4 regions of the Janthinobacterium breve genome follow, and region 4 is predicted to be linked to each of the others. Evidence: predicted binding sites of a transcription regulator. Region 4 holds the regulator's gene; each other region holds the start of a gene.

Region 1 (7,822 bases), on a different contig from region 4:
GGTAATTGCATATGCTTTCCTGAGTCGGCTCTTTCAAATGATGGCTTTGATGCAGAAGATGGTGTGCCCCGGCTCCTGGGGATCCTGGACGAATTCGAATTCCAGCGGCTCGCTGGCGTCGCGCGCCATGGTGAGGAAACCCAGGCCCGCGCCCTTGCTGTCGGCCGGCGTTTCCTCGCGCAGGGCCTTTTTATACGCCAGGCGGATTTCTTCCATCGTCATCGTGTGCAGCGGCTCCAGGCGGGCGCGGATCTGCGCCACGTTGTCCGTCGAGACGGGGTTGGCGCACAGCAGAAAAAAGCTGTCGCCGCGCGTGCCGATGCAAAACGAGCCGCGCCGCATCTGCTGGTCCAGCTGCGCATCGGGCGTCAGGCTGTCGGCGGAATAGTGCATGATGTTTTGCGACATCTCGATGAACGAGGAAAAGATGCGCCGCCGCGTGGGGCCGGCCGCGCCGGCCGTGTCGAGGCGCGCCTTGATGGTTTCGGAAATGGCGCTCACCACGTGCTGCGAGAAATAGCCCACGTAAAAAAAGATGATGTTGCGCTTGCGCGCCACATCCCAAAACTCGTTGAATTCTTCGTACAGCACGTCCGTGCTCCTGGCTAGCCGGTGACCCGGTTTCTTGTTGATAAGGTGGTTCGATGGCGCCAAAACTACAGGCGGAAACAGAAAAAGGTCAGGTCGTCGCGGCGCGGCTGCGCTCCCTGCCAGGCGGCGCTGTCCTGCAGCAGCGCCGCCGCCACGTCGCCGGCGGGAGAGTCGCGTTGCGCCAACAGCTGCTCGCGCATGCGCCGCTTGCCATAGGCGATGTCGCGCGCGCCGCCGATCTGGTCGAGCAAGCCGTCGGTGGTGATGAACAGCAGGCTGCCGGCGGGTATGGCCAGCGTTTCGTTGTGCCAGCAGTAGTCGGCCGGCGTATCGACATAGCCCACGCCCATGCGCGCGCCATCGATGGCGCGCACGGCCTCTTCGCCTGGCGCGACCAGGTGCAGCGCCAGTTTCGCCCCCGCGAAACGCAGGCTGGCGCTGGCCTCGTCGTAGCACAGAAAGGCGCAATCCATGCCGTCGTTCGAGCCGGCGTGGCCGGTGGCCTCGCCGCTGCCGGCATCCTGTCCCAGCAAGGTCTTGATGGCGCGGCTGACGGCGCCGATCAGGGCGGCAGGATCGCGCGGCCCCAGTTCGCGCAAGGCCTGGCTCAGGGCCGACGAGGCGATCAGGGTCATGAAGGCGCCCGGCACGCCGTGGCCCGTGCAGTCGGCGATGGCGGCGAACCAGCCCCCATCGTGGCGTTCGAAGAAGTAAAAATCGCCGCCGACGACGTCGCGCGGCTGCCATTCCAGGTGGGCGTCGGGCAGGGTGGCGCGCAATTCCGCGCTTGATGTGCGCAGCAGGGCGCGCTGGATCACGCTGGCGTAATCGATGCTGTGCATGATTTGCCGGTTCTTTTCCGCCTGCATGGTGGCCACCACGTTCATCAGCTGCAAGCCGAAGCCCACGCCGGCCAGCGCGCCATCCTCGGTGATGATGAAGCCGTCGGCCAGCGCCTTTTCGCCCGCTTCCACGGCGCGGAAGGTGAGGTCCTCGATGCTCATGGCGCCGTCGACGATCAGCGGTTCCTTGTCCATGAAGGCGATGCAGCTCTTCTTGCCGTACACCTCGTGGTAGAAGGGCTTGGACATCTGCGACATGAAGATGTTGCGGCTGATCAAGCCGATCGGCTTCTGCTGCTCGGTGACGGGCAGGCTCATCATGTCGCGCCGTTCCGTGAACAGTTCCAGCACGGCGAAATTGCTGGCGTCGGCCTGCACCGATTCCGTGGGTATGCACAGATCAAACGCCACGGAGGTGCGATAACGGGGAAGATGCAAACGAGAAGCGTTGAACTCCACAGCGGCTACCTTTACATGACGATCGGACCCTTGTTGTCGCGACGGCAAGGCGACTGACAAACAGGCAATATCATCATGGTAGCCCTGGAATGTGACGGCTTGATTACCAGCTTGTCAAAACCGTATGCAAGATGGCTGCATGGCAAGCCAGTGCCGGGCCTACAGGCGCCGGGCCAGTGCCTGCGCCTGTTCCAGCCAGCGCGCGCGCTGCGGCTCGGTGGAATCGAGGATGGGGCCGAAGCTGGCCACCTTGACGGGCTTGACGCCGCAAAATTCCAGGGTCGTCCTGCGCAGCTGGTGGATGCCGGGCATGCGGTAGACCCAGCGGAAATACCAGGGCGGCGTGTCCATCGTCACCAGCAGCTGCGCCGTGCGGCCTTTCAGCAGCTGCGCGGGGAAGGCCTTGCCCGGACGGTACTTGAAGGCGTAGCCAGGAAGGAAGACGCGGTCGACAAAGCCTTTCAGCAGGGCCGGCGCGCCGCCCCACCAGATGGGGTAGGCGAACACCAGGTGTTCGGCCCAGCTGATGGCTTCCTGCGCCGCCAGCAAGTCCGCTTCCAGCGGCTGTACCTGGCGGTAGCCTTCGTGCAGGATGGGGTCGAAGTCCAGCTGGCCCAGGCGCAGTTCGCGCACGCTGTGGCCTGCGCTGCGGGCAGTGGCGGCGTAGGCCTCGGCCAGGGCGGCGCAGAAACTGTCGCTGGACGGGTGGCCCAGAATGATTAAAATGCGCTTGGGTGTCGTCTTGGTCATGATGCAGGCTTTCCAGTAAAGAACAGCTTGCATGCTAAAGCCTGTCCCTAGTGGCAGAGTCAAGCGGCCGTTTGAAGGCGCTGGTGCGCCAGGCAGTCGCGGATTTCCGTGTCGATGTCGGCCAATTGCGCGTCGAGCTGGCGCAGGCGGGCGATATCCTGCTGCACTTGCGCGCGCTTGGCGGCGATATGCCGGGACAGGGCGGCCCAGTCGGTGTCGTCGCCGGCCAGGATGGGCAGCAGTTCGGCCAGGCGGAAGCCCAGGGCCTGCGCCTGGCGTATCAGTCTGACTTGCGCCAGGTCTTGCTGCGTGTAGACGCGGTAGGCGCCCGAGCGGCGCACGTCGCCCAGCAAGCCCAGCGTTTCATAGTGGCGCAAGGCCTTGGGCGAGGTGCCCGCCAGGCGGGCGATTTCTCCGATGTACATGGCTGTCCTTTGTTGAGCATGGGCGAGCGCAGTGTAGCGCAAGGCGCTGTCTTGCGGGCCGCCACGGCGCTGCTTCAGGCGCGGCGCGGCGGAATTTTCTTCGCCGTGCACTCGGCGCAGGTGCCATACAGCGACAGCGCGTGCTCGTGCAGCACGAAGCCCCGCTCGGTGGCGATTTCATTCTGGCGCAGTTCGATGCCTTCATCGACGAATTCATCGACCTTGCCGCAACCCGTGCAAACCAGGTGATCGTGGTGCTGGCCTTCATTGAGCTCGAAGACGGCATGGCCCGATTCGAAATGCCGGCGAAACAGGATGCCCGCTTCGGCAAACTGCATCAGCACGCGGTAGATGGTGGCCAGGCCCACGTCGATTTTTTCAGCCAGCAAGAGTTTGTAGACATCGTCCGCACTCAGGTGCTTGATCGTGCCTTCTTGAAACAGCTGCAGAATCCGCAAGCGGGGGATGGTCACTTTCAAGCCCGATTCACGCAGTTCCCTCAATATATCCATGTCTCCCATTCCTTTTTATGATCGCCTGAGCGAGCGCTTAAGCGTGAATCTGCATTATATCGCAAATGATAATCATTACCATTCTCATGTGCGAACTGGAAATATTATGCGGTGTAGCCAGTTGGGAAACCAGTGACATCGGCGCAAGTGGCCATTGCGTGGCGGGTAACTTGTGCTAGGTTGTCGTTGAGGATGGAAAAATGGCGCTCAAATCGCTACACTGTGCAGCACGTAATAACAATGAACAATGGAGGAGCCATGGATCGATTTGATGCGATGCGTCTGTTTACGCGCATCGTCGAGTTGCGCAGTTTCACGCAGGCGGCGCATGACCTTGGCTATCCGAAGGCGACCGTCACGCATGCGATCAAGCAGCTCGAAGCGCGGCTGCGCGTGCGCCTGCTGCAGCGGACCACGCGGCAAGTCACGCCCACGCCCGATGGCGAAGCGTATTACCAGCGCTGCGTGCGCCTGCTGGCGGACCTGGAAGAAACGGAAGCCGTGTTTTCCTCGGAGGCGCAGCAGCCGGCCGGCAAGCTGCGCGTCGACCTGCACGCGACCCTGGCCATGCATTTCGTCATGCCCGTGCTGGACCAGTTCTGCGCCCGCTATCCCTTGATCGAACTGGAAATCGGCATGGGCGACCGCCTCGTCGACCTGGTGCGCGAAGGCGTCGATTGCGTGCTGCGCGTGGGCGAATTGAGCGACTCGTCCATGGTGGCGCGCCGGGTGGCGCTGCTGGAACAAATGACGTGCGCCAGTCCCGCCTACCTGGCCGCGCACGGCACGCCGCGCACGATGGCGGAACTGGCGGGCCACCGCGCCGTCAATTTCTTTTCCGCCCAGACGGGCAAGGTCTGGCCCTTCGATTTCAAGGTGGACGGCCAGCGGCACAGCGTGGCCTTGCCGGGCAGCGTATCCGTCAACAATGCTGATGCGTATCACGCCTGCTGCCGCGCGGGCCTGGGCTTGATCCAGGCGCCCCGTTACCACCTGGAGCAGGCGCTGGCAGCTGGAGAGCTGGTGGAAGTGTTGGCGGCCATGCGTCCCGACCCCTTGCCCGTGTCCGTGCTGTATCCCCATCACCGGCAATTGTCGCCGCGCGTGCGCGTGTTTGCCGATTGGGTCGCCAGCCTGTTTGACGGCGTGCATTGACGCGCCGCGGCATTTTCTTGACTTGGGCAAAGAAAAAAATCCCTCTAGTGATGCCATCTAGCACTATTTGATGTGGATCAAAGTTTTTGTTGCACTGCACTCATAGACTTCGCAGCGTTACTTAACGACAAAAAGAGGGAACTAGAATGAAGAAGTCCGCAACTGCAGCAGCAATCGTCCTGGCCGCCATCGGCGCATTCGCCGGCAATGCAATGGCGCAGGAAAGCCCATGGCTGGTCCGTGCGCGCGCCGTGCATATCGATCCGGCCAACAAATCCACGCCGGTCTTGGGCGCTGGCGCATCGGACACGATACATGTCAGCAGCAAGACAATTCCTGAAATCGATATTTCGTATTTCTTCACGCCGAACATCGCCGCCGAGCTGATCCTGACTTATCCGCAAAAGCATGACGTCACCTTGGGTGGCCAAAATATCGGCACGTTCAAGCATCTGCCGCCGACCTTGTCGCTGCAATACCACTTCATGCCTGAAAAACAATTCAGCCCGTACGTGGGTGCAGGCGTGAACTATACGAATATTTCGAGCGTGAAACTGCTGGATGGCGCTGGCCGCTTGGAGCATGACAGCTGGGGCTTCTCGCTGCAAGCCGGTGTCGACTACAAGCTGGACAAAAACTGGTCGCTGAACTTCGACATCAAGAAAGTACAGATCCGCAGCGACGTATTCGTCGGTGCCGCCAAGGCCAGCGAAGTCAAGATTGATCCTGTCCTGATCGGCGTAGGCGTCGGCTATCGCTTCTAAGCATGGCATGACAGCGCCCGCGTGGCGCGCACAATAAAAAAGGACGGCCGGGTTTGCACCTGGCCGTCCTTTTTGCATTGTCTGCGCCGCTTTATTTTTTCAGCGTCTTTTCCAGCGCCAGCTGGTAGTCCGTCTTTTCGTAGCCGGCCAGGTATTTGTTCGTCGCGTCGAGGAAGGCGCGCGAGCGGTAGGCCGCTTCCAGGTCCTTGACCCATGGCTTGGCCTTGTCGGCCGTGCGGATGGCCACCAGGTTGATGTAGCTGTCCGAGATCTTTTCCACGCTCAGGGCCGACGTCAGCTTCATGCCGGCGGCCAGGGCGAAGTTGCCGTTGACGAAGGCGTAGTCGGCGTCCGCCAGCGAACGTGGCAGTTGCGCCGCTTCCAGCGGCACCAGTTTCAGCTTCTTCGGGTTTTCCAGCACGTCGCGCTCGGAAGCGCGCAGCGGGTCGACGTTCGGTTTCAGTTTGATCCAGCCCATCTTGGCCAGCATGACCAGCGCGCGCGCCTGGTTGGTCGGGTCGTTCGGCATGGTGATGGTGGCGCCGTTCTTCACTTCGGCCAAGGATTTTTGCTTGCCGCCGTACAGGCCGATGGGCATGGTCGGCACGGTGATCAATGGGCTCAATGGCAGCTTGTTATCGGTGGCGAACTTGGTCAGGTAGACGATGTGCTGGAACACGTTGGCGTCCAGCGAACCCTCGGCCAGCGCGTAGTTCGGCTGCACGTAGTCGTTGAATTCGACGATCTTGACCTTGTAGCCCTGTTTTTCCAGGATGGGCTTGATGCCCAGCTTCAGCTGGTCCGAATACGGACCGGAGCTGGTGCCGATGACGAGTTCTTTCGGGTCCTTGGCGTGGGCAGCGGTGGCGAAGGCCAGGCTGGTGGCGGCCAGGAGCAGGGTGCGGCGAAGGTGGTTCATGTAAGTCCTTGTTTCTGAATATGAATTAACGTTTGTCGAGGCGCTTGGCGATGCGCGTGCCGGCGAACTGGATGGTTTGCACCAGCACGATCAGGATGGCCACGGTGACGACCATGATGTCCGTCTCGAAGCGGTAGTAGCCGTAGCGGATGGCCAGGTCGCCGATGCCGCCGCCGCCCACCACGCCGGCCACGGCCGAATACGACAGGAAGCTGATCGACAGCACGGTCAGCGCCAGCACCAGGCCGGAGCGCGCTTCGACCAGCAGCACGCGGAAAATGATCTGCATTTCGGACGCGCCCATGGCGTGCGCCGCCTCAATCACGCCGCGCGGCACTTCGCGCAGGTTCTGTTCCACCAGGCGCGCCAGGTAGGGAATGGCGGCAAACGACAGCGGCACGGCAGCCGCCAGCGGGCCAATCGAGGTGCCCGCGATGATGCGCGTAAACGGCGTCAGGGCGACCAGCAAAATGATGAAGGGGAAGCTGCGCACGGTATTCACCAGCCAGCCCAAAATCGTCGACAGCGGACGGTTTTCCAGCGACTGGCCTTCCGAGACGAGGAACAGCACAATGCCCAGCGGGCCGCCGATCAGGATGGCGGCCGTCAGGCCGATGCCCAGCATGGTCATGGTCTGGCCCAGCGCCACCCAGATCTCCGGCAGCAGCTTGACGACGTTATTGATCGATTCTTCAAACATGTGTTGCATCCTTCCATGCGGTGGCTTCAAACGCCTCGGTGCCGTAATAAGCCAGCTCGCGTCCCAGCGCCGTCTTGCGCGGGGTGGCCGTGTCGCTCAAATCGAATTGTTCGGCGATGGCGCCGTTTTCCACGACGGCCACGCGGTTGCAGATGGCGCCCAGCACCGACAGCTCATGGCTGACGATGACGATGGTCACGCCCAGGCGCGCATTGATGTCGCGCAAAGTGTCGAGCAGGGCGCGCGTGGTTTCCGCGTCCAGCGCGGACGTCGGCTCGTCGCACAGCAGCACGTCGGGATGGCTGGCCAGCGCGCGGGCAATCGCCACGCGCTGTTTCTGCCCGCCGGACAATTGCGCCGGATAGCTATGCAGCTTGTCGGACAGGCCCACGAGCGCCAGGCATTCTTCGACGCGGGCGGCGATCTGCTCGCCCTTGGTCGTGCCATGGATTTTCAAGGGGAAGGCGACGTTGTCGAAGACGCTGGCGTTTTGCAGCAGATTGAATTGCTGGAAAATCATGCCGATGTTCTGGCGCGCGTCGCGCAATTCGCTCTTGCCCAGGCGGGTTAGTTCACGCCCGGCCACGGTAATGGTGCCGCTGTCGGGACGCTCGAGCAGGTTAATCAGGCGCAGCAGGGTGGATTTGCCGGCGCCGCTCTTGCCGATCAGGCCGAAAATATCACCGGGATAGACTTCCAGCGTGA
Region 2 (7,822 bases), on a different contig from region 4:
ACTGGAACCACCGCGTCGATGAGGATTACTATTCGCAGCCGCGGGCCCTGTTCCGCCTGATGACACAGGCACAGCAGCAAGTCTTGTTCGACAACACGGCGCGCGCCATCTCGGGCGCCTCGGAGCAAGTCAAGCAACGCCACATCGGCAACTGCACCCTGTGCGACCCTGCCTATGGCGCAGGCGTGGCCGAAGCGATCAGCCGTCTGAGCAAGTAAAGCAGACTGAAAGGCCTGGCAACAAGCCTTCCGCCGCAGCACTTTGCGGCAAGCGGACTGGCCGCCAGGCCCGCGTGCCTACCAGCGCTGGATATCGATCTGGCCCGTGATGCTCGTTTCCACCGGATAGCCGTCGACCTGCGACGGCACGCGCCGCTTGACGGACGAATCGCGCAGATACACGACGAGGGCTTCCCCGCCGATGGCGGTCTGCCCCAGGCTGACGCCTTCGACCCCATCGATCGCCATCAGGGCCCGCTCATTGCGCCGCTTTGCCGCTTCCAGCCGGCCGGGCGGCGGTGCGACATGCGCGAGGCCCGCCACGGCGTGGCCACCGGCCTCGTCCGGCAAATACGGCATGGCCGCATCCTCGAAGCCGGCGTATGGCGCTGGTACGAATTTACTGTTTGACATGACATATCCTCCTGATGCTGCCCATGGCACGCGTGGAACAAGGAGGCACGGCAGCGCCTCTTGTCCGCCAAGCCATGCATGACAGTCACACCTGACCATATCATCATCGTGCAAAAGGCGGCGCAGTGCAAGGTGGCATCACGCCGCCGCGCCGTTTTTGCGGCCGTTGGCTGTGCCAGCACTCAGGTATACAAGTTGATGTCGAGCGCCACCACCACGCGCCGCATCTGGTTGGCAAAGGTGATATTGCCGCCGCCGGCAAACAGCAGGCCGACGGGATTGCGCTGCTGGTTCCAGGTCCAGATGGACGAGCCGGAGTCGCCGCCCGCGCTGAATGCCCCGCTGACGCCCGTAATGGCGATCTGGTCCTGGAACAGCGCGATCCTGCCGCCGCCGTAGTTGACGTTGATGGTGGCGCCCAGCCCCGTGATGCGGCCCTGCGTCAATTGCGTCGTGCGTCCGGATTTGCCGACCAGCATGCCCAGCGCGGGCGCTACCAGCGCGTTGCTGATGCGAAAATAGGCAGGCATGCCGCCGCTCAGGTAGACCAGTTCGGGACGCACGCGGTCTGGCCAGGCCCAGCCAGTGGCGCAATCGACAAAATTGACGCCGCCGCTGAAATTGATGGGCACGAAACGCTCGAGCACGGCCACCTGGTCTTGCGGGCAGCGGCCACCGTCGATGGGGCCCGGCTGCACGATGCAGTCGTTGAACGCGCCGCCGTTGGAATTGGCCAGCACGTGATTGTTGCTCAGTATCATCAAGCGGCTGTTGCGCGGTGCGCTGCGTCCCACGGCCAGGCAAGCGATGGTGCCGGCCGTGATGCGGAAATGTCCGACCGAGACGCCGCCCGGCGCCGGACGCAAGCGGAAACGGTGGGGCTGCGCGTCGATCACGCCCGTTACGACGATGTTGACAGGCACCCTGTCGCTGGCCACGGCGCGCACGCCCATGGCACCCACGATGGCGGCCTTGGCGCGGTCGACGGAAGTGGGTTCGGCCACGTACAGGGTCAGGGCTGGCAAGCCCGGCTCGCCGGACGAACTGTCGCTGGCGCCCTCGCCCAGGCCGATGGACACGCCCTGGATATTGCCGCCGTCGCTGAAGGCGTCGGCGGCGCGCACGCCGCCCGTCTGGGAAATGGACTGGCGCATGCCGTCTTCGATGCTGCGCTTGATTTCCAGTAATTCCATGCTGACGCCGCTCAGGGCGTCGGGCACGTCCGAGACGGATGCGCTCTCGATCGTCTTGTCGTCTTCGCCAGGGACGGAAAATTGGCCGACGGCCTCTTCATCGTCCGCGCTTTGTCCCCTGCTGCCGCTGCCCGGCGGGGCGCTGAAACCATTCTCGTTGCCTATCATCATGTTCTCCTCGTGGGTCGCTGCGAACCACCAGTGTGGACGGGCCGCGCCGGCCGGTATTGATCTGGATTGAACTGCGCCGACGCGTGGCCGCCCTGCGCCAACGGGACCAAGGAGGGCCAAGGAGCGCGAAAATAGTTCCCTCGTCAAGGTTGAGCGAGATCAGGCGTGCGGGCAGAGGTGCCGCCGTATACTGGGCCAACAGGCTGGAACCGGGCCTGCTCCACGGCAGCAAGGTTAGCAACAACAGCAACGCCAGCAACGGCATGGATGGGGAAACAATGACGAGCCCTGGTATGACACGCTACGACGACGCGCCTGCGGACGAGCAAGCAGGCCACAGCGCCGCAGATGCCGGTGGCGCAGGCCAGCATGCAGGTTTCGTGCACGGCATGGCGGCCTGGGCCGAAAAACACCGCATCAGCCCCTGGCGCGGCAGTTTTACCGACTTCATCGAGCAGATCCTGCCCGGCCGCGCGGCCCTGCTGACGCGCAGCGCTCATCAGTACCTGTGGGACATGATGCGCTGGAACGGCCAGACCGATGACAGTGGGCGCTTCCGTTGCCGCCTATTTGACGATGAGCTGTTCGGCATCGACGAGGCGATCGACCGGGTCGCCGCCTACTTCAAGGCGGCCGCCGCAGGCTCTGAAGTAGGCCGGCGCATGTTGCTGTTGCTGGGCCCGCCATCGGGCGGCAAGTCGACCCTGGTGATCCTGCTCAAGCGGGGGCTGGAGGAATACAGCCACAGCAGCGACGGCGCGCTGTACGGCATCGCCGGCTGCCCCGTGCACGAATCGCCGCTGCACCTGGTGCCGCACAGCATGCGCGCCGACTTTCGCGCCAGCTATGATGCCGAGCTGCATGGCGAACTGTGCCCTCATTGCCGCGCCCGCCTGGAAGAACAGTACGCGGGCGACTTCCTGCGCATGCCCGTCGAGCGCATCCACCTGTCCGAGGCGGGACGCTGCGGCATCGGCACGTATGCGCCGCACGATCCCACCACGGCCGACCTGGCCGATCTGGTGGGTTCCGTCGACCTGTCGAAAGTGGCGCAGTACGGCGATGAAGGCGATCCGCGCGCCTGGTCGTGGTCTGGCGCCGTGTATGCGGCCAGCCGCGGCATGCTGGAAATGATCGAGATCCTCAAGGTCAAGCGCGAATTCCTGTACCTGCTGCTGACTCTGACGCAGGAAAAAAATGTCAAGGTGTCACGTTTCCCCCTGATTTACCTCGATGAAACCATTCTCGCGCACACGAATCTGGCCGAATTTCGCAAATTCCTGCAAGAAAGCGAAAACGAGGCGCTGCTCGATCGCATGGTCATCGTGCAAGTGCCGTATACGCTCAATTACCGCGAAGAAGCGCGTATCTACCGCAAGCTGATCATGGCGGCCGCGCCCGCCTTTCGCGACGTGCATCTCGATCCGCACGTGCTGCATGCGGCGGCCGTGTTCGCCATCCTCAGCCGCTTGCCCGAGGGCGAGGACAAGGAAGCCGAGCTGGTCAAGAAGCTGCGCGTGTATGCAGACGAAGACGTCGGCGACTTGCAGCATGCCGACATCCGCCGCCTGCGCGAGCGCGACAAGTCGCCCGACGAGGGCTTGTCGGGCGTGTCGCCCCGTTTCGTCATCAATGCCTTGTCGCACGCCATCATTTCCGCCCAGCGCAACAGCCTCTCCACCATGGACGTGCTGCTGGCCCTGAAGGATGGCATCGAAAACGATGCGCGCATCGAACCGCGGCGCAAGCGTCAGTGGGTCGATTACCTGGTGCTCACGCGCAAGGATTTCTATAACCGCTGGGTCAAGGCCGACGTACACAAGGCCTTGTTCGTGTCGTTCGAGCAAGAAGCACAGGACTTGCTGAGCAAATATCTCGATGAAGTCGAAGCCATGCTCGACAACCGCCAGATCCGCGATCCCATCACCAGCGAAGAACGCCGTCCCGACGAGCGCTTCCTGCGCGCCGTGGAAGAAAAGATCCATATCAGCGACTCCGGCAAGCAGTCTTTCCGGCAAGAAGTGGTGCGCAAGGCCATGAGCGCCTTCAAACGGGGCGAGGCCTTCGGCCTGGGCAGCCATGCGCAATTGCACGATGCGATCCAGCAATATCTGTTCGAACAGCGGCGCGACGTGCTGCGCCTGGTCGGCTCGGCCAAGCGCCCCGACGACGACGTGCGGGCCAGGATTTCCGCCGTCGAGCAGCGCCTGGTCGACGAATATGGCTATGACGCTCATAGCGCGCGCGAAGCGCTCAACTATGTCACTACCTTGCTGGCGCAGGAATAACCATGTCCGCCACGATCTCGCCAGCTTCCGCCGCGCCTGCCCTGGCCCAGCCCTGGTACGCGCTGTTCTCGCGCGGCGCGCGCGACTGGCTGCGCCACAACCAGAAAGTGCGCGAAGCCGTGCAGGCGCACTTGCCCGAGCTGATCGCCACGCCTGACCTGATCGGCGGCGCCCAGCAGCGCACGGTGCACGTGCCCATGCGCCTGCTAGAACATGCGCGTTTTCGCCTGGCGCCCGCGCGCAACAGCGTGGGTGCAGGCCAGGGTACCGGCCAGCCCGGCGATCTCCTGCGCGCGGCGCGCCCCGCCGCTACGGGCGAGGACGGCGCGCCAGGCGATGGCGAGGGGGCGGTGCGCCTGCTGCTAGAGTTTCCCATCGACGACATACTCGACTGGATATGGGACGCCTTCGAGTTGCCGCACCTGAAGCCGCGTCATTCGGGCGCGATCGACGACGTGCGGCTGGTACGCAGCGGCCTGGACCGGCATGGCGCCCGTTCGCGCCTGGACCGGCGGCGCACCGTCAAGGAAGCGATCAAGCGGCGCGCGGTGCAGGCGCAGCCCGTGCCCTTCACCAATGATGACTTGCGTTACCGCAAGGTGCTGCCACAGCCCCGGCCCAGCACGAATGCCGTCGTGTTTTTCGTGCTGGACGTGTCGGCCAGCATGGCGCAAGCCGAGCGCAAGTTAGCCAAGTCCTTCTTTTTCTTTGCCTTGCAGGGATTGCGGCGCAGGTATGCGCGCGTGGAAACGCGCTTCATCGCCCATACGACGCGGGCCTGGGAGTTTTCCGAAGCCGAATTCTTCCAGGTCAATGGCATGGGCGGCACCATGGCGTCCAGCGCCTTTCGCCTGAGCCGCGAGCTGCTGCGGGAGCACTATGCACCGGGGCGCTATAACGCCTACCTGTTCTATGCCTCCGATGGCGAAAATTTCAGCGAAGACCGGGGGGCGGCCAGCCTGGCCCTGGGCGACCTGGCAGCCTTGCTCAGCTATATGGGCTATGTGGAAACCTTGCCCGGCGTGCCGCGCAGCCTGGAAACGGAAATGCACAGCCTGTGCGCCGAGCACGAACGGCGGGGCCTGCCCTTGCACAGCAGCATCCTCAGCAGGACCGACGATGTGTGGGCGGCCATCCGCACCTTTTTCCAGCACGAGGCGGCCGATACGCAGGAGACGCCATGACGCAGCCTGATACACAGTTGCACGGCAACGCGACAGACCAGGCAGACCAGGCAGACAAGGCCGACACAATGGGCCTGGACGGCTACGCGGCGCGCATCGAAGCGCTGGCGCGGGAACTGGGCCTGGCATTTTCCCCCGTCGAGTTCGAACTGGTGCCGGACAGTTTCATGGCCGAGATCGCCATCTATGGCTTGCCCGTGCGCATGCGCCACTGGTCGTTCGGCGTGCGCTACATCCACCAGCTCGTGCATCAAAAGATGGGCAATTCGCACATTTTCGAAGTCATGTTTCCCGGCGACCCTTGCCACGCCTACATGGCAGAACACAATTCCGTGGCCGAAAACACGCTCGTCACAGCGCATGTGCTGGGCCACGCAGACTTCGCCAGCCGCAATGCCCTGTTCCTGCGTTTCGGCGCCATGGCGGGCCAGCACATCCTGGAACAAAGCGCGGCACGGGCGCGGCGTCTCGAAACGGCACTGCAACAGCACGGGCAGGAGCAGGTGGAAGCCGTGCTCGACGCCGCACTGGCGCTGGAGCAGCATGTGGACGTCCACGCCGAGCTGCACCGTCCGCCCTATGCCGCGGCATCGGGGCCAGCCGGCGTGGCGGGCAAGCAAGCCGCCGCAGACGATCCCTTTACACAACGCTACCGGCGCCTGCCCGGTGAAGCAGCCGCACTGGCGGCGCGCGAGGCGGCCAGGGCGCGCCTGGCGCAGCGCCCGCTCGTGCCGCCGCAAGCCGAGTACGACTTGCTGTGGTTCATCGCCCACCATGGGCCGGAGCTGGCCGACTGGGAACGCGACATTTTTTTGGCCGTGCGCGAAGAGTCGTTTTACTTCTATCCCGTGTACGCCTGCCAGATCATGAATGAAGGCTGGGCCTCGTACTGGCATGCGCGGCTGCTGCGCGAAGCCGACTTCCTGCCCCCGGCACTGTATCTGGCCGCCATCAAGTCGCATTCTGACGTGGTGCGCCCTTACGCGGGCGAGCACCAGCAGGCGCTGGCCGTCAATCCCTATCACCTGGGCTTTTGCATGTGGGAACACATCATCGAGCGCGAAGGACTGGCACGGGCTCGCCAGATTTGCCGCGATGACGACGATTGCAGTTTCATTCGCAACTATCTGGACGGGGAACTGGCTGACCGCCTGGGCCTGTTCGTGCATGAAAGCCGCCGCGACGGCGAAACGCGCTTGGCCAGCCGCGACTTGCGGGCTATCCGCGAAGCCATTCTGGCGCCCAAATACAATTATGGCGCGCCGTGCATCGCCGTCACGCTGCTCAACGACGACGGCAGCCTGGTGCTGCGCCACGATCACCAGTGCGATGGTCGCGGCCTCGACCTGGAGCGGGCGGAACAGGTGCTGGCGTATATCGCCCGCGTCTGGCGCCGCCCCGTCACCCTGCACACGGCCGATTTCCGGGGCCCCCCCCATGTTCTCCACAGCAAGACCGACGGCGTGCCCGAGCCGCCCAAACCGCCAACACCGACAGCACCGGCAGCTATGCCCGTGCAGCACTAGGCGTCAGGCAAACGCGCCGGTGTGGCATTGTATTGGACATATAGTATGAGTATGCGGGCCACAATGCGTGCCGCCTGCGCGCGCATATCAGGTGTGGCCAGCACGTACCGGATGCGCTGCCAGCTTCTACCTCATGCCCGGTCCGCCTGCGCCACATACCAGGCGATGGTCTGATGCAATCCTTGCGCCAGGTCGTACGTGGGTACGTAACCGAGCAAGCGGGCCGCCTTGGCGATGTCCGCTTGCGAATGGCGCACGTCGCCGGCGCGAAACTCGCCATAGTGCGGTGCCAGCGGCACGTGCTGCGGGCGGGCGGCCAGCAACATCTGCTGCATGGTGGCGTGCAGCTGCGTCAGGCTGGTGCGGGCGTTGACGGCCACGTTGTAGACCTGGTTCACGGCTGCCGGATCGGCATGCGTGGCGGCCAGGATGTTGGCTTGCACGGCATTATGCACAAAGCAGAAGTCGCGGCTGGTGGCGCCGTCACCATGGATGCACACGGCCTGGTCGTCCAGCATGGCGGCAATCCAGCGGGGAATGACGGCGGCGTAGGCGCCCAGCGGATCTTGCCGCGGACCGAAGACATTGAAGTAGCGCAGCCCCACCGTTTGCATGGCGTAGCAGCGCGCGTACACCTGCGCATACAGTTCATTGACATATTTACTCAAGGCATACGGCGACAGGGGCGCGCCGATGTGCTGCTCCACCTTCGGCAAGGCCGGGTGGTCGCCATAGGCGGCGCTGGACGCGGCGTACACGAAGCGCTGCACGCCCGCGTCGTGCGCGGCTGCCAGCATGTTCAGGAAACCGCTGACATTGACAGCATGG
Region 3 (7,822 bases), on a different contig from region 4:
TTCCGGCCGGTGCTTGCCGACAAAAAAATACAGCGCGGCCGGGTAGCGGATGACCAGGTGGGCATCGAGCGCCAGCGGCAATTGCGCATGGCTGGCCAGCTCGCTTTGCGCCTCGATCACGGAACGGGGAAAGTAATCGATGCGCCCTGCCGCCAGTTGCTGGAACAGGCCTTCGTAGGTGCTCGAGGTATCGAGGCGCAAGCCATTCGCTTGCAAGATGGCGGAGTCGGGCCAGTCGCGCATCTGGCCGGCAGACAGCCGCGCCAGCGCCGCGATGCTGCGCACGGCCCGCAGCAGCTGCGGCTGGCGCGCCTGGATCAGGGCCACGCGCCAGCCGATCAGGCCACGGTCGATGGGGATGCGCACCGGCAGCAATTGCGTTTCGCGCGCGCGGCTCGTCATGGCCCATACGATATCGACGCTACCCGACGCCGTGGCGATTTCCTGCATGGCGCGCGTCTGCACCATGCGCAGTTCGGAACGGCGCAATGCATACGCCTGGCCCGAACGCGCCAGCGCCAGTTGCAGCAAAGCCGTCACGTAGCCTTGCTGCGGATCATTGAGTGCCTGGTGGCGCGGATACACGAGCGGCAGCGGCGTGCCGGCGGCCGCGCCAAACGGCCACAGGCCGGCAAGCATGAGCAGGGGGCGGCGTTGCATGGCCCCTCCTTTCCAGCGCTTTCATCAGCGTTCTTATCAGAATGACAGTATCGCGCAGCAGGCCACGCTTGTCGACTGGAATAAGGAAACTGTGTATAAAACAACAGCAGTTTCAGGCTGGCCCGGAGAGAGTGAATTAATCCAGATCAATAAAACCGCAAATAGAAAATAAATCTTGCGTGCTGCTCTGGACGGCATGCGCGCCCCTCGCCTACGCTGTTTTTTTATTTGAAAAACAAGAGGAACCCATGCAGACAGCGCGCTTGAATATTATTGGAATGGATCACGAAGGCTGCGCCGACAGGCTCACGGGCGCGCTCGAAGCCGTCACGGGCGTGGCCACCGTCTGCGTCTCGCTGGCGCGCCACGGCGCCACGGTGCAATTTGACGAACGGCTGGCCACGCAGGAGCGCCTGCTGGCGGCCGTCAACGACGCAGGCTTCATGGGCGAGACCTCCGATGAGGAACAACTGCCGTCCTGCAGCGGCGCCTGCGGTCACTGCCGCCACTGAACGCCTGCTCCAGCCCTTCTCCGTTCCCCCTGCTCCGCTCAGCCTTCCCGCGCGCCCCGGTCGCGCAGATGCGCCAGCACGCGGCGCGGTCCCAGCGCCTGCAAGTCGAACGGCGGCAGCTCGATGGCGTCGAGCGTATTCTTGAACAGCAGGCCCAGCTCCGTATCGCCTTCCAGGCTCAAACGACGGCTGAAGAACAGCGTGTCCGGATCTTCCTGGCGCCGCGCCATCAGCATCAGGTCATGCACGCTGGCGGCGATGCACAGGTCCGGCACGTCCACATAGCGCTCGGCCACGAACACCGTGCCCTGCCACTCGAAATCGAAGGCGATGCCCGCATCGAGCAAGCGCAGGCGCAGGCTGCGCCCCTCCAGGCTGCGCCGCACATCGTCGGGCAATTGCGGCGCCAACAGGCGGTTCAAGCCTTGCACGAACAGCCAGGAGGCGGGATACGGCGGCAGCTTGGACAGCAAGTCGGCCAGCGGTTCGGGCAGCCGGTACGACATGGCGGGCTTGCTCATGGCGGGCTTGCTCATGGCGGGCTTGGCCGGGATGGGCAATCTTTCCAATTGATCTTGCATGGTGCTTCCTTTCGATGCGTTCAATGAGCGGCGTGCTGTTCCATGCCGGGCTGGCCGTGCCAGTAGCCGTCGCAGGCGCCGGCCGGCTGGCAGGCCGCCAGCTGGGCCTGGGCGCCCACGCCGCTGACCTGACCGCGGCGGGCGCGGTCGAAGATGGCGATGACTTGTTCCGTATGCATGGCCTGCGGGCTGATGCGCGCCACCGCCACGCCCATGTCGCGCATGGCGTCGAGTTCGCGCACCAGGTTGTAGACCAGCGCCGACTGCGTCTGTGTGCCATTCAGTACGAGGAACGGCACTTCATCGCGCGTGCGCAGCAGCAGGCCGTCCGGCTCTTCAAGGCAGCTGTAGCCGCAGTCGTCCTTCGGCAGGTTGCGGTTGCGCGCCGTGAAGCAGCGCGCGGAAAACGCCAGCGGCATGCGGCCATAGGCAAACACTTCCGTCTCCAGCCCTTCCGGTTTCTGGCGCTGCATCTCGGCCAGCGCCGCCTGCCCCATTTCCAGCGGCATCACCCAGCGCCGCGCCCCCAGGCGCGCCAGCAGTTGCAGGCTGGGGCCATTGAACAGGTTCAAATGGGGGCCGGCGACAAAGGACGCGCCCGTTTCCATGCAGTGCACGGCGCCCATGTCGTTGGCCTCGACCGTATAGCGGCCATTGCCCGTGATGCGGCGCAGGCTCGCCAGTTCGGCGCCCGCCTCGATCAGCGCCTGCGTCGACAGCACCACTTCCTTGCCTGCAGCGGTCAGCATGTCGGCGATATCGAGCCAGTCGGCCAGGCGCAGCTCATGCCGGCGCGAGCAGACGGTTTCGCCCAGATACACGATATCGACGGCGCTGCCGGCGATCTGCTGGTAAAACTCGAAGACGGTGGCGCGCGGCCAGTAGTACAGCAAGGGGCCCAGTGAAAGCTTCAGCATGTTCATCCTCTATTTCCAAGATCTGTGGTAGGCACCCAATGTGTGCTGCTGGCCCTCGGCCAGCTTGTCCATGGCCGCCATCCAGCCCGGCTTGACGGCGTAGCGCGGATTGCCTTCGCGGCAGGCGTCGATCGCTTCGCGCCACACGCGCGTGACCTGGGCCACGTAGGCGGGACTGCGCTGGCGTCCTTCGATTTTCACGGCGCGCACGCCCATGGCGATCAGTTGCGGCAGCAGCGCCAGGGTATTCAAGCTGGCCGGCTCCTCGATCGCGTAATACTCTTCGTCATTGACTTCGAAACGGCCCTTGCACAGGGTGGGATAGCTGGCGTTTTCACCGGGCGCGTAGCGGTCGATCAGCACGCCGTTCAGGCGCGACTCCAGACCGTTCGGCGTTTCCAGCCAGCGCACGGCCTTGGCCGGCGAGCACACGCCGTGGGTGTTCGGCGCCTCGCCCGTCGCATACGAAGACAAGGCGCAGCGCCCTTCGACCATCACGCACAGGCTGCCGAAACCGAACACTTCGATCTCCACCTCCGTCTTGCTGATCAGTTGTTCCACCTGCGTCATCGACAGCACGCGCGGCAGCACGGCGCGGGCGATGCCGAAATGCTCGTGATAGAAGTTGATGGCTTCATAATTCGTGGCCGAGCCCTGCACGGACAGGTGCAGGCGCAGCTGTGGCTGGTGCTGGGCCGCGTAGGCCATCAGGCCCGGATCGGCAACGATCATGGCGTCGATGCCCGCCGCGGCGGCGCGGTCGATGGCGCTACGCCACACGGCCCAGTTGTGCGGCTGCGGATAGGTGTTCAGCGCCAGCAGCACCTTGCGCCCGTACTGGTGGGCATAGCGCACACCCTCGGCGATGGCCTTCTCGTCAAAATTGAGGCCGGCGAAATTGCGCGCATTGGTGGCGTCGCGAAAGCCCAGGTAAACGGTATCGGCGCCATTGTCGACGGCCGCTTTCAAGGCAGGCAGGCTGCCGGCGGGGCAGACCAGTTCCAGCGGTCCGGCCACGCGGGTGGCGGTAGTTGATTCAAGCATCATGATATTCACAGTCCTGTATCGGCTCAGGGTGCAGACTATAGCCCCTCCCATGCTGCCCAGTCGTTGACGCAGGTGAAGGAATGCATGCATGGCGGGCGCACCTTCAACTTGCTTGACCTGGCTGTAAAATGCCCCACTTTTCTCCCTCTTCGATTGTCCACCATGACCCGCAAACCGCTGCTGATTTTTCTTCTGACACTGTTCCTCACCGCGCTGCAAGTGCAGTGGGCCGGCCCGAACGATGGCTATGACGCAGGGACCCTCTCGGTGCTGTCGCCGGAAGTGCTGGGCGCCTATCCGGGCGTGCTGCTGCTGTTCCTGCTGGCCGTGTTCGCGCGCCGCCAACTGCCGCTGCTGCGTCAGGCCGCCATCTGCACGGGCCTGCTGGCCATCTACTGGCTGCTGGCGAACTACGCCACCTTCGATGCGCGCGTGGCCAGCTGGAGCACCTATTCGCCGCTGGAAATCTGGGCCCAGGTCCTGCCCGCTTCCGTCGCCAGCATCGCCGCCTGCGGCGCCGCGTTCTTTTGCGCGAGCTGGCTGATCCTGCGCGAAACGCGCTGGAACAAAACCGGCTGAGGTGGTTTTTTCACCTGGATCAAGGATACGCGAATCGCTTGCACGCCACCTTTGACTACACTACATTTAGTAGATAACCTTCATAAAAACACCGCATGTTGTGTTTATTGGAGGTTTCATGACGACGAATGCAGTTTCCCCCACACGCGGCCAGGTCGATGTCGCCGCGTCCATCAATGAATACCTGGAACGGCGCGACTGGCGCGTGAACGCCAACGCTAACCAGGGGTATTCCCTGGGTGGCCTGATCCTCAATGTGTCGGGCAAGGTCATCGCCAATTACTGGCTGGACCAGGTGTATCCGCCGGAAGTGGGCGCGGCGCACCGCGAAGCGGCGCTGCACATCCACGACCTCGACATGCTGGCCGGCTATTGCGCCGGCTGGTCGCTGCGCACTTTGCTGCATGAAGGCTTGAATGGCGTGCCGGGCAAGATCGAGTCGGGTCCGCCGAAACACATGTCGAGCGCCATCGGCCAGATCGTCAATTTTCTGGGCACCCTGCAAAACGAATGGGCCGGCGCGCAGGCGTTCAGCTCCTTCGACACCTACATGGCGCCCTACATCCGCAAGGACAGCCTGCGCTACGAAGACGTGCGCCAGTACATGCAGGAGCTGATCTTCAACCTCAACGTGCCATCGCGCTGGGGCACGCAGACGCCGTTTACCAACCTCACTTTCGACTGGGTCTGCCCGGACGACCTGCGCGAGCAGATTCCCGTCATCGCCGGCCAGGAGATGGACTTCAGCTATGGCGAGCTGCAGGCGGAGATGGACATGATCAACCGTGCGTATATCGAGATCATGATGGCGGGCGACGCCAAGGGCCGCGTCTTCACCTTCCCCATCCCCACCTATAACATCACCGAAGATTTCGACTGGCATAGCGAGAATGCGGAACGCCTGTTCGAGATGACGGCCCGCTACGGCCTGCCCTACTTCCAGAATTTCATCAATTCGGAACTCAAGCCGAACATGATCCGCTCCATGTGCTGCCGATTGCAACTGGACTTGCGCGAACTGCTGAAACGGGGCAATGGCCTGTTCGGTTCCGCCGAACAGACAGGTTCCCTGGGCGTGGTCACCATCAACTGCGCGCGCCTGGGCCACCTGTGGCGCGGCGACGAAGCAGCGCTGCTAGCCGACCTGGACCACCTGCTGGAACTGGGCAAAATCAGCCTGGAAATCAAGCGCCGCACCATCGAGGAACTGATGCAGCAAGGCCTGTTCCCCTACACGAAGCGCTACCTGGGCACCCTGCGCAATCACTTTTCCACGCTGGGCGTGAACGGCATCAACGAGATGATCCGCAATTTCAGCGGCGACGCCTACGACATCACGTCCGCCGAGGGCCATGCGCTGGCGATACGCCTGCTCGACCACGTGCGCGCCCGCATGGTGGCCTTCCAGGAAGAGACGGGCCATATGTACAACCTGGAAGCGACACCGGCCGAGGGCACCACCTACCGCTTCGCCCGCGAAGACCGCAAGCGCTATCCGGCCATCCTGCAGGCGGGTACGCCGGACAACCCGTATTACACGAACTCGTCGCAGCTGCCCGTGGGCCACACGGACGACCCGTTCGAGGCGCTGGAATTGCAGGACGCGCTGCAGCGCAAGTACACAGGCGGCACGGTGCTGCACCTGTACATGACGGAAGCGCTGTCGGACGCCAACGCCTGCCGCGAACTGGTGAAACGCGCGCTGAGCCGCTTCTCGCTGCCCTACATCACCGTCACGCCCACGTTTTCCATCTGTCCGCGCCATGGCTACCTGGCCGGAAAACACGAATTCTGCCCCACCTGCGACGCGGAACTGATCGCCCGCAAGCAGGCCAACCCTGTTCCATCACTTGAGGAAACACCATGAATGCACGTCCCGACTTCACTCCCGCCATCACCCTGCTCGACACCGAACGCCAGCGCTGCGAAATCTGGACCCGCGTGATGGGCTATCACCGCCCCGTCGCCTCGTTCAACATCGGCAAGCAGGGCGAATTCCACGAGCGCCAGTATTTTACGGAAGCGAGCGCCCGGGTTGGCCAGCCCGCCTGCCATGGCAGCTGAACTGAAAGTGGGCGGCCTGACGCCCTTTTCCGCCACCGACTATCCGGGCAAGCTGGCGGCCGTGGTGTTCGTGCAGGGCTGCCCCTGGCGTTGCGGCTATTGCCACAATCCGCACTTGCAGGTGCGCACGCCGGATGGCGCCATGCCCTGGCGCGACGTATTGACCTGGCTGCGCCGCCGCGTGGGCCTGGTCGACGCCGTCGTCTTCAGCGGCGGCGAAGCCTGCATGGACCCGGCCCTGGAACGCGCCATGCTCGATGTCAAGGCGCTGGGTTTCGGCATCGGCCTGCACACGGCCTGCATCTATCCGCAGCGCCTCCAGGAAGTGCTGCCCCTGGTCGATTGGGTGGGCTTCGACATCAAGGCGCCGTTTGCCGACTATCGTCATGTGACCCGCGTGGCCGGCAGCGGCGACCCGGCGCGCGCCTGCCTGGACGCCATCCTCGCCAGCGGCGTCGCCTACGAATGCCGCACCACCACCCACCCGGACCTGCTGCCGGACGAGCAGTTGCTGGCCCTGGCCACCACCCTGGCCGCAAAGGGCGTCGACAACTATGTGCTGCAGCAGTTCCGGGCCGAAGGCTGCCTGGATGCGGCGCTGGCCGGCCGCCCCCTGCACGGCTATCCGGCGGCGAGCACTGTGGCGCAAATCGGCGCCATGTTTCCCCGTTTTACATTCCATAATCACGGCAGTTGAGCCTGCAACCACATAATTTCGCAAAGCCCCGCAAAATTACCCGTTCTACAACGCTGAAATGTCTTGCGTGCTGTAATGTATCAACTGTGCTGCGCACCATGCGCAGCCCGTCAGATTCCTCACACAGCATTACAGATAAGCGTCATCCATGAACGATTTCACCGCAGTCAGCCCAGGCATCCCTTCCACCCACGCCGACATCCTGTACGGCCCGCCGCGACCGGATCTGCTGCGCGAGGAAGTGCTGGCCGACCTGCTCGAAGCGACGGCCCGCCGCTGCCCCGCACAGATCGCCCTGATCGACGGCGAGCGCCGCATCAGCTACGCCGAACTCGATGCTCAGGCGGGCCTGGCCGCATCGCGCCTGGTGGCGGCCGGCGTCAAGCCTGGCGACATCGTGGGCCTGTGGCTGCCGCGCGGCGCCCCGCTGCTGCTGATGCAGGCGGCTATCGCCAAGGCGGGCGCCGCCTGGCTGCCCGTCGATGAAGACACGCCCGTGGAACGCCTGCAAGTGTGCCTCGATGACGCCAATGGCGCTGGGGTCGTCAGCTGCGCACAGTTCGCGCCGCGCCTGTTTGATGCCGGTATCAAGCGCCCCGTGTGGACGGCGGAAAGTCTGCTGGCCCCCGCCGCGCCGGGCGAACACCTGCCCGCGCGCGGCGCCGTCCTGCCCGGACACCCAGCCTATGTGATCTACACGTCGGGTTCCACGGGCAAGCCCAAGGGCATATTGATCAATCAGCGCAGCATCTGCCACTTCCTGCG
Region 4 (7,822 bases):
CATCAAGGGCAGCAGCAATGCGGCCGAAGCGAAGCGCTTCGTCAGCTACCTGCAGACGGCGCCGGCGCAAGCCATTTTCGCCAAGTACGGATTCAAGAAACCATAACTTAAGCACGCGCCCGCATGGATATCGCCTGGACCGCGCTGGCCCTGTCGCTCAAAGTAGCGGCCTGGGCCACAGCGCTCAATTTGCTGCTCGGCATCGGTACGGGCTATCTGCTGGCGCGCACGCGTTTTCCCGGGCGCGAGCTGCTCGACGCCCTCCTGACCCTGCCGATGGTGATGCCGCCCACCGTGCTCGGCTATTACCTGCTGGTGCTGCTGGGCCGGCGCGGCACCTTGGGCATCTGGCTGCAAGACAACTTCGGTATCAACCTCATCTTTACCTGGCAAGGCGCCGTGATCGCCTCCACGGTGGTCGCCTTTCCCCTCGTTTTCAAGCCGGCGCGCGCTGCCTTCGAGGCGGTCGACGGCCAGCTGGAGCAGGCGGCCCGCGTGCTGGGCATCTCGGAAATGGCGATTTTCTTCCGCGTCACGTTACCGCTGGCCTGGCGCGGCATCCTGGCCGGCGTGCTGTTGGGTTTTGTGCGCGCGCTGGGCGAGTTTGGCGCCACCCTGATGGTGGCCGGCAGCATTCCCGGCAAGACGCAAACCTTGTCGGTGGCCGTGTATGAAGCCGTGCAGGCGGGCCAGGACGACGTCGCCAACACCCTGGTGCTGATCACCTCTGCCGTGTGCATCGTGGTGCTGCTGTCGGCTGGCCGTCTGGCGCCCGGGCGCATCGTACACAAATGACGCCTATGCAACTCGACCTCGACATTCGCGCCACCTTGCGCTCCGGCAAACGCCGCTTCGACATGCACGTGCAATGCACCTCGAACAGCCAGCGCATCGCCGTGTATGGGCCGTCCGGTGCCGGCAAGAGCATGACCCTGAAAGCCATTGCCGGACTGTTTACACCGGACGCCGGCCATATCCGCCTGAATGGCCGTACCCTGTTCGATTCCGCCGCCGACATCAACTTGCCGCCGCAGCAGCGCAACGTGGCCTACCTGTTCCAGGATTACGCGCTGTTCCCGCACCTGACGGTGCGCCAGAACGTGGGCTTTGGCCTGAGCCGCGGCTGGTTCAATCCGCGCGCGCGCGAAAAATTGCAGAAAGTCGAGCATTGGCTAGACGCGTTTCATTTGCAGGAACTGGCGCATCAGTTCCCTGACGAGTTGTCCGGTGGCCAGCGCCAAAGGGTGGCGCTGGCGAGGGCGCTCGTGGCCGAACCAAACGCGCTGCTGCTCGACGAGCCGTTTGCCGCCCTCGATCCGGCGCTGCGTGTCAAAATGCGTCTGGAGCTGAGCCAGTGGCAGCAGCGCCTGGACGTGCCCATGATCCTGATCACACATGATCCGGAAGATGCGCGCATCCTGGGTGAACATGTGTTGTACTTGCGTGACGGACAAATTGACAGCATGGAAGAAAATAGGGCATCAGGTGAACGCATTGGATAAATCAGCGGCAGCGGAAATCGGCCTGCAAGGCTCGGTATGGATGACGGTGGGCGGCGAGCACCTGGGCGGCGTCGGCCGCGTGGAATTGCTGGGCGCCATTGCCGAGTGCGGCTCCATCACGCAGGCGGCCAAACTCGTCAAGATGAGCTACAAGGCGGCCTGGGACGCCATCGACGCCATGAACAACCTGGCTGGCGAGCCGCTGGTCGAGCGCTTGACGGGTGGCAAGGGCGGCGGCGGCACGCGGTTGACCCCACGGGGGCGCCAGCTGGTCGACAATTTCCGTATCATCGAGCGTGAGCATGCCCGCTACCTGCGCCAGCTGGGCAGCCAGGCGGAAGGCATCGCCGACGATCTTTTACTCATACGGAGAATGGCCATGAAAACCACGGCACGCAATCAATTCCTGGGCAAGGTGACCGAACTGAAACAGGGCGCCGTCAACGACGAAGTCACGCTGGCATTGCCAGGCGGCCAGCACATCGTGGCCATCGTCACGCGCGACAGCAGCGAAAGCCTGGGCCTGGTGCCGGGCGCGGAAGCGTTCGCGCTGATCAAGGCCTCGTCCATCATCCTCGTGGCGGACAGCGAAGGGGCGCGCTTTTCCGCGCGCAACCAATTGGCCGGGCTTGTGACGCGCGTGCAGACGGGCGCCGTCAACACGGAAGTGGTGCTGGACTTGCCGCGCGGCGGCACGATTGCCGCCATCATCACGAACCAGAGCAGCACCGACCTGGGTATCGAGATCGGCAGCAATGTGACGGCAATTTTCAAAGCGTCCAGCGTGATCCTGGGCGTGCCGGCTTAAACCCGAAGCAAGGACTAAGTTCAGGGGTCAGACCCCAGCTTTACGTTGCAGGCCTAATCCTTCAGCCTCGACAACCAATCGGCCGCCGCCGCCAGCGCCTGCCCGAGTTCCTGCGCCGTGTGCGCCAGCAGCGCCGGCACCTCGTCCAGGCGGCCCGCGTCGATGGCTTCCTCGGTGGCAAACGCGGCGCGGATCAGGCGCTTGGTGCCCAGGGTACCCACGGAACCGCGCACGCCGTGCAGGATGCGCGCCACGTCGCTGTGGCGGCCCGTTTGCAACGCTGTTTCGGCGTCGCGCACGGGCGTCATGCCCTTGTTCAGGGCGTCTTCCACCATGCGCCGCAGCACGCCGCGCCCCTTCGCATCGCGTCCCATCACGCGCATCAGCGGCGCCATGGAAAACACTTCCTCATCGGCAACAGGCGCCGGCTCGGTCGTCTGCACTTGGGGGCGCTTGGGCAGGTGGCGCAGGATGACTTCCATCATCTCTTCCACCACCACGGGCTTGGCGATGAAATCGCTGATGCCGGCCGTCATGCAGCGCTCGCGCTCGGACGCCAGCACGCCGGCCGTCATGGCGATCACGGGCAGGCTCAGACGCAGTTCCGTGCGGATGATATGGGTGGCGCTGAAACCGTCCATGACGGGCATCTGCATGTCCATCAGCACGATGTCGTAGCGCAGCGCTTCCGTGCGCAGCCGTTCCACGGCCTGCCAGCCGTCGCCCACCACGTCCAGGGTGGCGCCCATGTGCTCGAGGATGCCGCGCGCCACGGCCTGGTTCAAATGATTGTCTTCCACCAGCAGGAAATGCACGCCGGCCAGCTCCGTGCCCAGCGGCTGGCGCAGCATGCGCTGCTCGCCGCGGTCGTTCTTGGTGATCAGCGCCTGGTGCAGGGCATCGAACAGGCTCGATCCCGTGATCGGCTTCATCAGCACGACATCGGCCTCGGCGGCGCTGGAGATTTCTTCCAGGTGGTTGCGGGCGAAGGCGTTGACCATCACCACGATGGGCTGGCGCTGGCCGGTGGCCGCCTGGCGGATGGCCTTGGCCGTGGCCAGGCCATCCATGACGGGCATGTGCCAGTCGGCCAGCACCACGTCGTAGGGCTGCTGCTGCGCCAGGCGTTCGCGGTACAGTTCGATGGCGGCAAAGCCGGAGTCCACTTCATCGGCCAGCCAGCCCCACGCCTCGATCAGCTTGACGATCAGTTCGCGCGTGGTGCGGTTATCGTCGGCCACCAGCAGGCGCAACTGGCCCAGGGCCGGCATGCGCCGCGTTTCGGCCGGCTGCGCCAGCATGTCGAACGGCACGCTGAACCAGAAGCGGCTGCCCTTGCCTTCGCTGCTGGCGACGGCGATGTCGCCGCCCATCATGTGGATCAGCTGCTTGCTGATGGCCAGGCCCAGGCCCGTGCCGCCGAAGCGCCGCGTGATGCTCTGGTCGCCCTGTGAAAATGCGGAAAACAGTTGCTGTTGCTGCAATTCCGTCATGCCGATGCCCGTGTCGCGCACTTCGAAGCGCAGCCAGGCGCGCCCGTGCCCGCTCTCGGCCAGGCTGACGGCCACTACCACTTCGCCGCTCTCGGTGAACTTGATGGCATTGCCGGCCAGGTTGACGAGGACTTGCTGCAGGCGCTGGGCGTCGCCCACCAGGCGCCGCGGCACGTCGGGCTCGACGGCGATGGCCAGTTCCAGCTCCTTTTCGCCCGCATTCATGGTCATCGTCGTGGCCAGGGTATTCATCACTTCATCGAGGTCGAATTCGACGGGCGACAATTCCATGCGGCGCGCCTCGATCTTCGAATAGTCGAGCACGTCGTTGAGGATGCCCAGCAGCGACTGGCCCGCCACGCGCACCATGGTCAGATACTTGCGCTGTTCCGTATCGAGCCTGGTATTGCCCAGCAGATACACCATGCCCAGCACGGCATTGAGGGGCGTGCGGATTTCATGGCTCATGTTGGCCACGAAATCGCTCTTCGCGCGGTTGGCCGCCTCGGCCCGGTCGCGCTCCTGTTCCAGCTCCGCCGCGCGCGATTCGAGTTCCTGCTGCAGGCGGTCGCGTTCGCTCATCAGGCCGTTGAACGCTTCCGTCAGTTCGCCGATCTCGTCGCGCTGCTGCACCGGTACGGGGGTGAAACGGCTGCCGCTGGTGCGCAGGGCGAGCAGGGTGTCGCGCAGGCGCACCAGCGGCGACAGCAGGCGCACGGTGACCCAGCCCAGCACGGTAGCGGCCAGCAGCGAAGCGAGAATGCTCCACAGTACCAGCCGGTACAGCACACCATCGAACGGTTCGAAGGCATCCTCGACGGGCAGCGAGGCGGCCAGCAGCCAGTTCACGGACTTCAGGCGCTTGAAGCTGTTGACGGCCGTGACGCCGCGGCTGTTGGTGCTGACCATGCTGCCTTCACCATCTTCCTTCAGTAACTGTGTGGTCGTCAGGTTGGCGTTCGGCTTGCGCGGCTGCAGCAGCCGGCTGGTATCGGGGTGCAGCACGTAGCGCGGCGCGGCGTCGCGCGTGATGATGAAGTAATAGCCGCTCTTGCCGATCTTTTCCGTGCGCAGGCGGCCCAGCAGGTTATCCTTGTACAGGCGCAGCACGCCGATCACCACGCCCACCACCTGGCCGTTGGCGCCAAGCACGGGCGCCACCATCTGCACGATGGGCATGCCGCTCGATTTGCCCAGTATCGGTTCGGTGATCATGGGTTGACGCGTGCGCAAGACGGTCTGGAAATATTCGCGTTCGGCAACGTTGATGCCGGCGCGTCCCGTGACGAGGGGCATGTCGGCCACGACGGCGCCTTGCGCGTCGAGCACCAGCACGTCGTCGAACAGCACCAGCATCGAGCGGCGCGCATAGTATTCGCGCAATTGGGCGGGCTGGGCGATCAATTCCGGCGGCTGCTGCCTGGCCGTCAGCGTGACGATCTGCAGCAGCATGCCCAGCTTGTCGTCGAGCTCGGCAGCGGTGCGGGTGATCAGGGACGATTGCTGGCTCAGCAGTACTCTGGTGAAGTCGGCGCGCATGTGCTGCAACTGGATCATGGTGACCAGCGCGATCATGGCGATCGAGGTCAGGCTGGTGGCCAGCGCGACTTTTGCTTTAATGCCGAGAGGCTTCATGATTTCCTTTTCAGTACCGTGCGGCACAGGCGGCAGATAATGCTGTCAGGAATTTTCCTATCAATACATCAACTTGGCAAGCGGCGCCGCGCAAATTGCCCTCCCCGCATGGGCTTTTGACGATGTTGCCAGATAATTAAAGTCAGAACGTCGTTTATTCAGCGCAATTGCGGTGAAATTGGCACACGGCAACCGTGTATGCAGTAAACTCGTTATTGCATTTTCTAAAAGGTAACGACATGACTGAAGCGCTACTCACTCCCACCTTGCCCACAGTGAACGTGGAAGCGTTGCGTGCGCGATGCTCGACCTGCAGCATGCATCAATTGTGCCTGCCGATGGGCCTCGATGTGGGCGACATGGACAGGCTGGACCAGATCATCGGCCGCCGCCGCAAGATCGTGCGCGGCGCTTCGTTGTTCCGTATCGGCGACTCGTTCCAGAATCTGTACGCGATCCGCCTGGGGCACTTCAAGACGTACCAGATCAATCCGGGCGGCGAAGAGCAGGTGACGGGTTTCCAGATGGCCGGCGAACTGCTGGGCATGGACGCCATCAGCGCCGATCGCCACCACTGTAATGCGGTGGCGCTGGAAGACAGCGAAGTGTGTGAAATTCCGTTTTCCAGCCTGGAACAATTGCTGGGCAATATGCCGACCCTGCTGCGCCATTTCCACCGCATGATGAGCCAGGAAATCACGCGCGAGCAAAGCGTGATGCTGTTGCTGGGCAATATGCAGGCGACGCAGCGTTTTGCCGCCTTTATCGTCAACCTGGCCTCGCGCTATGAAGCGCGCGGCTATTCGGCCAGCAAATTTCAGCTGCGCATGTCGCGCGAGGAAATCGGCAATTACCTGGGGCTGACCATCGAGAGCGTCAGCCGTTTATTGTCGAAATTCAAGAAAGAAGGCTGGCTGCGCGTCTCCAACCGCGAGATCGAGATCTTGCAGCCGGCCAAGTTGAAAGCCATTACGGCCGGCACGGACGTCTGCAAGTAAGTCTTACAGCTCTTCATCGGCGTGCAGCGCGATGCTGCGCTGCAGGGGCCAGGTCCAGATGCCGGACAGGCGCCACTCGCGTTTGTCGTTTTCCACCAGCACTTGCCAGCGGCTGCGCTCGAGCATCGGCAGCGCTACCGAGAAGTTGCCGGCCGCATCGGGCTGCACCAGCAGCTTGATATCCTTTTCCGGCAAGGTCGCATGCGCCAGGTGCAGCTGCAGCGGACCCTGGTAAGCCTTGCCGAAGCTGTGCACGGAACCGCTGAGGCGCGCTGACGCCACATCATAGGACAGGCTGGTATCCATCGCCAGGTCGCTGGCGATCGTATCGCGCCGCAAGTCCTGGTTGATCGCCTTGCCCTGCTTGTAATAATCACCCACCACCAGCGCATCGGGCTGCGTAAACGCGATATACGCCATGCAGCTGCCGACGACCACGGACAGGCCGGGACCGATCATCAGCAGCCAAGGCCAGCGATGCTTGTACCACGGTGCAACGGGGGCTTGCAGCTTGAGACTGTCGGACATGGTATTTCTCCTGATTAATTGGCCAATCCCCATCCGGGGACTGGCCTTCCTACAACTTCGTGGCGGCGGCGAGGGCACCCGGTCCCCGTCCGCCTTTCCTTGTTAGCGCGGCACGATGAATACCGCGCTTTCACGCACATGCAGCGATGGGTCGTCCAGCGAGTGCAATTCGATGGCAATCTTGTTCGAGCCCTTCTCGCCGACGCCGTGCGGCACGCGCAGGCGGATAGGCCAGCCCAGCGTTTCCGTTGGCTGCAAGGTCACCTCTTCGCGCGTCAGCAAGGTCAGACCCGGCAAGCCGGAAGCGCTGATCTTGAAGTGCTGGGTTTGCTCCGAAGTGTTCATGATCTGCAGACGGTAAACGTTCTCGATCATGCCGTCTTCCACTTCGCGTCCCATCGAACCGCGGTCGCGGATGACGTCCATTTTCAGGGGCGTGCGCAGGGCCAGCGAAGTACACACGGCGATGATGATCAGGGCCAGGATGGAGGTGTAGATCAGCACGCGCGGACGCATGGCGCGCTGGCGTATCTGCTTCGAACTGAAGTTGTTTTCCATCGCATGGTCGGTACTGTAGCGTACCAGTCCCCGTGGCCGCTCGACCTTGTCCATCACGCTGTTGCAGGCATCGACGCAGGCGGCGCAGCCGATGCATTCATACTGAAGGCCGTTGCGGATATCGATGCCGGTCGGACACACCTGCACGCACAGGGTGCAGTCGATGCAGTCGCCCAGCTTGTCGTTGTTGCCGGCCTTCTTACTGATGGCGCCACGCGGTTCGCCGCGCTTGGTATCGTAGGTGATGATCAGGGTGTCCTGGTCGAACATGGCGCTCTGGAAGCGCGCGTAGGGGCACAT

Evidence for each region. The regulator FNR, encoded in region 4, switches genes on or off when oxygen is low (the NO sensors DNR and NnrR bind a similar motif). The targets are predictions, from matches to a motif close to TTGATNNNNATCAA.
Region 1: a site for FNR is predicted at 4,802-4,815, ahead of ACQ4W0_RS10750 (OmpW/AlkL family protein). Genes of this name have one in related genera too.
Region 2: a site for FNR is predicted at 2,053-2,066, ahead of ACQ4W0_RS15020 (serine protein kinase). Genes of this name have one in related genera too.
Region 3: a site for FNR is predicted at 3,781-3,794, ahead of ubiU (ubiquinone anaerobic biosynthesis protein UbiU). Genes of this name have one in related genera too.

Annotation. Positions count from the first base shown of each region.
Region 1 is NZ_JBNYXY010000005.1:110,746-118,567, reverse strand. It holds gene ACQ4W0_RS10785 (DUF1987 domain-containing protein) at 1-11, opposite strand, end outside; gene ACQ4W0_RS10780 (SiaB family protein kinase) at 34-591, opposite strand; gene ACQ4W0_RS10775 (SpoIIE family protein phosphatase) at 657-1,871, opposite strand; gene ACQ4W0_RS10770 (NAD(P)H-dependent oxidoreductase) at 2,052-2,675, opposite strand; gene ACQ4W0_RS10765 (MerR family transcriptional regulator) at 2,702-3,067, opposite strand; gene fur (ferric iron uptake transcriptional regulator) at 3,142-3,579, opposite strand; gene ACQ4W0_RS10755 (LysR family transcriptional regulator) at 3,838-4,734, shown strand; gene ACQ4W0_RS10750 (OmpW/AlkL family protein) at 4,881-5,498, shown strand; gene ACQ4W0_RS10745 (MetQ/NlpA family ABC transporter substrate-binding protein) at 5,590-6,417, opposite strand; gene ACQ4W0_RS10740 (methionine ABC transporter permease) at 6,443-7,117, opposite strand; gene ACQ4W0_RS10735 (methionine ABC transporter ATP-binding protein) at 7,110-7,822, opposite strand, start outside.
Region 2 is NZ_JBNYXY010000007.1:123,963-131,784, reverse strand. It holds gene ACQ4W0_RS15035 (catalase) at 1-218, shown strand, start outside; gene ACQ4W0_RS15030 (hypothetical protein) at 297-632, opposite strand; gene ACQ4W0_RS15025 (chymotrypsin family serine protease) at 815-1,996, opposite strand; gene ACQ4W0_RS15020 (serine protein kinase) at 2,290-4,284, shown strand; gene ACQ4W0_RS15015 (DUF444 family protein) at 4,287-5,468, shown strand; gene ACQ4W0_RS15010 (SpoVR family protein) at 5,465-6,994, shown strand; gene ACQ4W0_RS15005 (SDR family oxidoreductase) at 7,126-7,822, opposite strand, start outside.
Region 3 is NZ_JBNYXY010000006.1:230,095-237,916, forward strand. It holds gene ACQ4W0_RS13530 (substrate-binding periplasmic protein) at 1-660, opposite strand, end outside; gene ACQ4W0_RS13535 (hypothetical protein) at 659-832, shown strand; gene ACQ4W0_RS13540 (heavy-metal-associated domain-containing protein) at 909-1,172, shown strand; gene ubiT (ubiquinone anaerobic biosynthesis accessory factor UbiT) at 1,211-1,753, opposite strand; gene ubiV (ubiquinone anaerobic biosynthesis protein UbiV) at 1,774-2,670, opposite strand; gene ubiU (ubiquinone anaerobic biosynthesis protein UbiU) at 2,680-3,717, opposite strand; gene ACQ4W0_RS13560 (hypothetical protein) at 3,880-4,296, shown strand; gene ACQ4W0_RS13565 (ribonucleoside triphosphate reductase) at 4,415-6,163, shown strand; gene nrdD (anaerobic ribonucleoside-triphosphate reductase) at 6,160-6,360, shown strand; gene ACQ4W0_RS13575 (anaerobic ribonucleoside-triphosphate reductase activating protein) at 6,350-7,057, shown strand; gene ACQ4W0_RS13580 (Pls/PosA family non-ribosomal peptide synthetase) at 7,206-7,822, shown strand, end outside.
Region 4 is NZ_JBNYXY010000011.1:228,845-236,666, forward strand. It holds gene modA (molybdate ABC transporter substrate-binding protein) at 1-106, shown strand, start outside; gene modB (molybdate ABC transporter permease subunit) at 124-795, shown strand; gene ACQ4W0_RS23170 (sulfate/molybdate ABC transporter ATP-binding protein) at 801-1,502, shown strand; gene ACQ4W0_RS23175 (TOBE domain-containing protein) at 1,543-2,310, shown strand; gene ACQ4W0_RS23180 (response regulator) at 2,364-5,438, opposite strand; gene fnr (fumarate/nitrate reduction transcriptional regulator Fnr) at 5,678-6,436, shown strand; gene ACQ4W0_RS23190 (FixH family protein) at 6,440-6,964, opposite strand; gene ccoG (cytochrome c oxidase accessory protein CcoG) at 7,067-7,822, opposite strand, start outside.